Linked DNA regions of Gloeothece verrucosa PCC 7822. The protein of the gene in region 1 binds, or shares a complex with, the protein of each later gene. Links are inferred from orthologs where the notes say so. Each region holds a gene or a part of one and is shown on either strand. Other genes may lie near its edges.

Region 1 (2,931 bases):
AACTGTGCTGGAGTTGGCCGGGGTGAAGAATATTCTGGCTAAACAGTTGGGATCTGATAACCCCCTCAATAATGCTAGAGCCGCCATTAATGCCCTAGAAACGCTGCGGACCTTTTCGGAAGTGGCTAAGGAAAGAGACCTTCCTATCGAACATATTTACAGCTAATCAGCTAAGACAGGCAATTTACGAGCAATATATCATGAAATTACACGAGCTTTCGCCTCAAAAAGGGGCTACTAAACGTCGCCGTCGCGTTGGGCGGGGAATTTCTGCCGGACAGGGGGCTAGTGCGGGTTTAGGGATGCGGGGACAAAAATCTCGCTCGGGAACTGGGACTAGGCCTGGGTTTGAAGGTGGACAAATGCCTTTGTATCGCCGTGTGCCTAAGTTAAAGCATTTTCCTATTGTTAATCGTCGTGAATATACCATCATTAATGTGGGGAAATTGGCGGGTCTGGCGGCTAATTCTGAAGTGAGTTTAGAGAGTTTGATGGAGGCGGGAATTATTACCAGTAATGATGGACCGCTTAAGGTGCTGGGACATGGCGAGTTAACTATTCCTCTGACCATTAAAGCGGCGGCTTTTAGCAGTGGGGCTAAAGAGAAAATTGAAGCGGCTGGTGGGTCTTGGGCACTCTTAAATGCTCCGTCAACTGACTCAGTTGCTCCCTAAATCTGAAGAAATGATCAACTGACAGTTATCATTAATTAATAAATCATTGAAAAATGACCCCAAGATAACTGACAGCTAATAATAGAGGTAGCCTTTCATGGTCGTCAGTCGAGATAAAACACCTACGGCTCAAGAAACTTTTATGCAAATGGCTCAAGCGGCTGGTCTGCGAGGACGGCTGCTTGTTACCGTTGGGCTTTTAATTTTAGTTCGCTTTGGTATTTTTGTTCCGGTACCGGGATTAGACCGGGCTAAATTTGCTGATTTTATTCAAAATAGTCCAGCCCTGGGCATTTTGGATATTTTTACAGGAGGCGGTCTGTCCACCCTGGGAATTTTTGCCTTGGGAATTCTTCCCTTTATTAACGCCTCCATCATTATGCAGTTGCTCACGGCGGCTATTCCTTCTTTAGAAGACCTGCAAAAGAATGAAGGAGAAGCTGGACGGCGTAAAATATCGCAAATTAGCCGCTATGTGGCTCTAGGTTGGGCAATTATTCAAAGTTTTGGCATAACGCTAGGGTTACTCGTGCAAAACGGAGTAATCGCCGGCAGCCCGATCCCAATTCTAGAAACCGTATTGGCTTTAACAGCCGGCTCAATGTTCGTGATGTGGATATCAGAGTTAATCACAGAACGAGGCATTGGCAATGGAGCTTCTTTACTTATCTTCGTTAATATTGTCGCTGTTTTACCAAAAACTTTAGGAAACACCATTGATTATGCTCAAACTGGAGGCCGCCAAGCAGTCGCTCAAGTGGTGATTCTTCTGCTAGTCTTTCTGATCATGATTATCGGCATTGTCTTCGTTCAAGAAGGCACTCGTCGTATTCCTATTATTTCAGCCCGTCGTCAAGTGGGCAGAAGACTCTATCGAGAAAGAACTAGCTATTTGCCTTTACGACTCAATCAGGGTGGAGTTATGCCGATTATTTTTGCTTCGGCAGTGTTGATTTTGCCCTATCAGTTGGCGCGTTCAGTTTCTGGAGAAGGAACTTTTAGTCAAATTCTCATCCGGATTGTGAATTATCTTCAACCCGGAAGTTGGATTTATGTGCTTTTTTATTCGCTACTAATTTTCTTCTTCAGCTTTTTCTATGCTTCTTTGATTGTTAATCCGAAAGATATGTCCCAAAATCTCAAGAAAATGGGGGCAAGTATTCCCGGGATTCGTCCAGGAACAGCAACCAGCAATTATCTTGAAGGGGTATTAAACCGCTTAACTTTCTTAGGGGCTATCTTTTTGAGCATTGTGGCAACCGTGCCTACTCTCGTGGAAGGAGCAACAGGTGTGACGACCTTCCAAGGTCTCGGGGCTACTTCCTTACTCATTCTCGTTGGGGTGGCTATTGATACGGCTAAACAAATTCAAACTTATGTTATTTCCCAACGCTATGAGGGAATGGTGAAACAATAAATAATCAATAGTCAATAGTCAATAGTCAATAGTCAATAGTCAGTCCTTGAGGAGTAGTTATTTTGATTTAATCAACCATTGATTTTCTAAAATCGATAACTAATCACCTTACTAAACTAATGACTAATGACTAATGACTCCTGACTACTGACTCCTGACTAATAACTCATGACTAATAAGTAATGACCAAACCGACAGGATTAATTTTCTTAGGACCACCCGGCTCAGGAAAAGGCACTCAGGGGGAAATTTTAGCGGATTCTCTCCAAATTCCCCATATTTCTACAGGAGAAATTTTAAGACAAGCCATCACTCAAAGCACTCCTTTAGGACTTAAAGCTAAAATTTATATGGACAAAGGAGAATTGGTGCCTGATGAATTGCTGTTAAATTTAATTGAAGACCGTCTGAGCCAACCGGATGCCAAAAAAGGATGGATTTTAGATGGATTCCCTCGAACGGTTGTCCAAGCGAGTTTTTTAGAGCATTTACTTGAACAAGGCAACCAATTCTTGGTCTGGGTGGTTAATTTGGAAGTTCCCGAAGACATTTTAATTGAACGTCTTTTGGGACGAGGACGACAAGATGACACAGAATCGATCATTCGTCACCGCCTAGAAGTCTACCATGCACAAACTGCTCCCTTGATTGATTATTACAGTCAACGGGGAAATCTAAGTTCAATTAATGGCAATCGTTCCCCTGAAGAAGTGAGTATTTCTCTCAAAAAAATTCTAGCTGCTTAATAAATTCCTAGAACTCATTAGTGAAACTTTGCTAAGATATGTGAATGTGGGTTGGTTAGACTAGGCAAATTGTGCTAATTATCACATACACTAG
Region 2 (4,672 bases), 3.1 Mb from region 1 along the record:
GTGATTCGGCAGGAACTTCTAATTATCATATTGGTGAGCCGCCTGATCGTCGTATGAATGCCGCCGCTAGTGGTCGAGGCATTCCGCTCAAGGGCAAAGCCCGACAATTTCAACCCTCAGATTTTGAGAATTTTGACCTAATTTTAGCGATGGACCGCGAAAATTATCGCGATATTCGGCGGCTAGATCCGAGTGGTCAATATCAAGACAAAGTTCGCTTAATTTGTGAGTTTGCGACTCATTATTCCATCAAAGAGGTTCCTGATCCCTACTATGGCGGACCCGAAGGGTTTAATCAAGTGATCGATCTGCTGTTAGATGCTTGTAGTGGCTTACTCGAGGAAGTCAAGCTAAAGGGCTTGCAAGAGCATTAATCAACGAGATGATGTTCTAGGGCAAAACGCACTAATTCTGCTCTATTATTGGTTTCGGTTTTTCTGAGTAAGCTACTAACATACTTTTCTACGGTTCTTGGACTTAAATGAAGTTGCTGGCCAATTTCCACGTTTGACAGTCCTTGAGCGAGTAATTCTAGCACTTGTTTTTCTCGTGCGGTTAACTCGGGTGGAGGATTGAGGGTAGGTAATTCGGGGAGTGGAGGAGGGGGTTGACTTTTTTTCAACTCAGCTTGTTTTTCTTGGAGTTGTCGGTTTTTATAACGCCATTCAGATTCCATAATCTGCGATCGCTCCAGGAGATTGCGAATTACCGCCCCAAGTTCCTCCATTTCAAAGGGTTTAGGCAAATAGACATCACAACCCGCTTGATAGCCGCGAATTCTTTCATGGGTAGTGCTTTTTTCCGTCAAAAATACTACCGGTAACAGACGAAATTCAGGACGTTGACGTACCTGGGCCACTAATTCATAGCCGTCTGTGCGCGGCATTTTAATATCGGATACTAACAGGTGGGGATGGTAAGTTTCTAACAGAGATAGGGCTTCCTGGCCATTTTTAGCAGTTACAACTGAATATCCTGACAGTTCTAGGTAATCCTTGACTGCCAGGCGAATTCCAGGGTCATCATCAGCAATTAAAATCAACAACGGCATATTAGAATCTGGAAGATGGCGAAGGAGAGCAGTATTTTTAGCCTATCATTCCCAAAATATTAAACGGTAACAGATTTTATTCTAATCTTATGCTAGATGAGCCGTTCACGTTAAGTAATCTCTAATCACATAAAATTTAAGCTCAACTAATATTAAAAAGAATAAGTCAATGAGCTACGCATAAAAGCTCACTTAAAAAATCGCTTTAGGGGTTAATTTATTATTTATTATATCGACAAAGTGAGAGAAACCGGTTAGGAATTCCGACAAATGAAAAAGCCCTTGAAAGTCTTGCCATGTTTCGACTTCAAAGGCTCTGTCTTTCTTCTCACTCCTCACACAATTAAAATATAATCTAGTTCTATTGTGGGCACATAGGAGTAAGTGACGCTTTAATGAGTGTCATATTCTCGGAAACTTTTTTAGTGATGTTAAAGTGGATTTTTCAACCCATTTCCTCACTCGAGTTTACACTGCTTGCGGCTGTCCTTGGGGTTTAAATTGGAACAGAGAGTACACCACATTGCGACGAATGTCAATCATCATTTCCAAGAACATTTCATAGCCTTCTTGCTTATACTCGATCAAAGGATCTTTTTGTCCATAACCCCGTAAGCCAATGGACTCTCGTAATGATTCCATGCCTTGTAGGTGTTCTCGCCAAAGGGTATCAATTTGTTGCAGGATAAAAAACCGTTCTGCATCTCGCATCAGTCCCGGACGAACATGATCGACTTCCTGTTCTTTAACGTCATAAGCTTTCCTCACCTCTTCATGGAGGAAATTCTTAATTTCAAAGACCGTCATATCTTCTATATCGGCGGGTTCGACATCCTGTAGCAGATAGACGAATTCTTTGACTTTACTGACTAAGGTGTTGAGGTCCCATTCTTCGGGGGGTAAGTCAGGGTTAACGTAAGCTTCGACAATTTCGTCCATCGTTTTTTCAGCATACTGTAAGACCTGTTCTTTAAGGTCTAGCCCTTCTAACACCCGCCGACGTTCTGCGTAAATGGCTTTACGTTGATTATTCATCACCTCGTCATACTCAAACACCTGCTTACGGATGTCATAGTAGTAAGTTTCTACCTTTTTTTGGGCCCCTTCTAAAGAACGGGTCAGCATTCCTGACTCAATGGGCATATCTTCTTCTACCTGTAAAGCTTCCATCAGCCGCGCCACTCGATCACCCCCAAAAATTTTCAGCAGGTTATCTTCTAAACTGAGGAAGAAACGAGTAGATCCGGGGTCGCCTTGACGACCGGCCCGTCCCCGTAACTGGTTGTCAATGCGTCGTGACTCATGGCGTTCTGTTCCAATGACGTGTAGTCCGCCGAGTTCTACCACTTCTTTATGTTCTTGACTGGTAAAAATTTCATATTCACCGCGTATCTTTTTATAAACTTGCCGCAGTTTTTGAATTACGGGGTCATCTGTGGGGGCATTTTCTGAGGCGATCGCAATTTTTTCCTCGGTTTCTAATTCGGCCAAACTTTGCTCGCCATAGTATTCCACAGCAATTTTAACGGCTTCTTTGAGGCCTTTAACGGTGGCTTCTGACAATTCAGTGGGGAAAATATCAGCAGACGCTTTCCAGGTTTTCACCTTCCTATCAGAGGCAAACCCTTGGGGACGACGACGACCTCCTAAACTGGGGACACTGACCGCTAATTCATCGTCATCGGGTCTGACAATTTTCGGCATCAAGTATTCCCGAATTTTCAAACGGGCCATATAGTCTGAATTTCCCCCCAAGATAATATCGGTTCCTCGCCCTGCCATGTTAGTGGCTATGGTGACAGCGCCTTTTCGCCCGGCTTGGGCTACGATTTCTGATTCCCGTTCTACGTTTTCAGGACGCGCATTGAGCAAGTTATGGGGAATTTCTTTCTCTCGCAGTAACCTAGATAAAAGTTCTGATTTTTCGACGCTGGTTGTTCCGACTAAGATCGGACGACCCATTTTATGCAATTCTTCCACTTCGTCAGCGACGGATCGCCATTTCCCCCCTTCCCCTTTATAAACGGCATCCGGCAGGTCGTAGCGTTGAGAGGGCCGGTTGGTGGGAATAATGGTTACTTGTAAGTTATAGACCTTTTCTAACTCGGTTTCTTCGGTTTTGGCTGTACCGGTCATGCCTGAGAGTTTAGGATAAAGCAGGAAGAAATTTTGATAGGTAATGGTGGCTAGGGTTTGGGTTTCCTGTTGAATTTCCACTCTTTCTTTGGCTTCAATGGCTTGGTGGAGTCCATCACTCCAACGTCTGCCGGGTAATACCCGTCCGGTAAACTCATCGACGATCACCACTTCGCCGTTACGGACGATGTAGTTCACATCTTTGAGGAAGAGTTCTTTGGCTTTGATGGCGTTAAAAATGTAATGGGCCCAAGGGTTTTCTTGATCGTATAAATCTTTAACACCTAAGAGTTCTTCGGCTTTTTTAAACCCGTCATCCGTCAGCAAAATATTGCGGGCTTTTTCATCGACTTCATAATCTCCGGGGCCGTCTTCTACTTCTTGTTTGACTAATTGTTTGACGATTTCGGCGGCTTGATAGTATTTTTCGGTGGGGCGTTCAATGGGACCAGAAATAATTAGAGGGGTTCTCGCTTCGTCGATTAAAATTGAGTCCACTTCGTCAATGATGCAATAGCTAAAGGGACGTTGTACCACTTCTGCCATCGAGGTGGCCATATTGTCCCGTAGATAATCAAATCCTAATTCACTATTGGTGGTATAGGTAATATCACAGGCGTAGTTTTTCTTACGTTCTTCTGGACTCATCCCCGCTTGAATTAAGCCCACACTCAGCCCGAGAAAACGGTGAACTTGTCCCATCCATTCCGCGTCACGACGGGCCAGATAGTCGTTAACAGTGACGATGTGAACGCCTTTGCCGGTTAATCCATTGAGATAAGCGGGTAAGGTAGATACTAAGGTTTTTCCTTCCCCGGTTTTCATTTCAGCAATTTGTCCTTTGTGCAACACGAGGCCCCCCATCAGTTGCACATCAAAGTGGCGCATCCCTAAAACCCTCTGTGAGGCTTCTCGCACAACGGCAAAAGCTTCCGGTAAAATTTCGTCAAGAATTTCTTCTATTTCGCGGTCATTGTTAGCTTTTTCCAATTGTTCTCTAAATTCGTCTGTCTTGCGCTTGAGATCGTCGTCTGATAATTTCTTGATCTCTTCTTCGAGCAGATTTGTTTCTGTGACGAGGGGTTGAAATTTATTGAGTTTACGAGTGTTAGGGTCTCCGAATAAAGCTTTCAACATAGCCGTTTTTTTATTTTTATGTTACCGTTGCCGCGCTTTCTGATTGAGAAAGTATAAATATATGTTAATTATTCTACCATTTTACGAGACAGCACACGGGAGTCGCTGCTTCTTCTGCGCTCTTTGCCGGAGTTGGGAGTCGGATGACTCTATTTTTCCTGAGCTTAACATAATTTCACAAAATCCTACAATTCGTGATTTTTAGTCGCAAATTGTAATAAGGCAGTGAGAAATTTTAGGGAATTTCTAGGCTATACTTAAAAATATACTTCAATGAGTATTTTTGCTGCAAAAAAAATCCACCAGAAAAATTAAAAAAACCTTAAACTTTGCTGGAGAAAAGATCGG

What was found. Proteins that work in one complex are often made in the same cells at the same time.
Region 2: the proteins of secY (region 1) and secA are in contact, whole or in part, in a crystal structure (PDB 3DIN), measured with the Thermotoga maritima proteins. The link is inferred for Gloeothece verrucosa PCC 7822 from one-to-one orthologs. Residues at the interface, in WP_004081795.1 of Thermotoga maritima: Glu108, Gly109, Glu110, Glu111, Ala236, Glu237, Arg238, Arg239, Ile240, Thr241, Ile242, Gln243, Tyr244, Ala245, Arg246, Arg247, Val248, Thr249, Gly250, Arg251, Arg252, Val253, Tyr254, Gly256, Ala257, Ser258, Thr259, Tyr260, Leu261, Pro262; in WP_004082002.1 of Thermotoga maritima: Glu261, Ala262, Arg263, Lys300, Ala301, Arg302, Thr303, Ile304, Ile305, Leu323, Tyr324, Asp325, Pro326, Val329, Ser330, Tyr333, Ile336, Lys340, Phe345, Val349, Glu363, Phe364, Tyr374, Ser375, Gly376, Gly377, Glu393, Ile395, Thr482, Ser483.

Annotation. Positions count from the first base shown.
Region 1 is NC_014501.1:5,485,173-5,488,103, reverse strand. It holds secY (preprotein translocase subunit SecY), read left to right. Parts: upstream 1-771; coding sequence 772-2,091; downstream 2,092-2,931. Other genes in the region: CYAN7822_RS24630 (adenylate kinase), read left to right, coding at 2,274-2,837; rplO (50S ribosomal protein L15), read left to right, coding at 201-674; rpsE (30S ribosomal protein S5), read left to right, coding at 1-166. UniProt on the Escherichia coli protein: The central subunit of the protein translocation channel SecYEG. Consists of two halves formed by TMs 1-5 and 6-10.
Region 2 is NC_014501.1:2,390,174-2,394,845, reverse strand. The notes cover bases 1,320-4,672. They hold secA (preprotein translocase subunit SecA), read right to left. Parts: upstream 4,325-4,672; coding sequence 1,520-4,324; downstream 1,320-1,519. Also shown: CYAN7822_RS10500 (low molecular weight protein-tyrosine-phosphatase), read left to right, coding at 1-374; CYAN7822_RS10495 (response regulator transcription factor), read right to left, coding at 371-1,051. UniProt on the Escherichia coli protein: Required for protein export, interacts with the SecYEG preprotein conducting channel.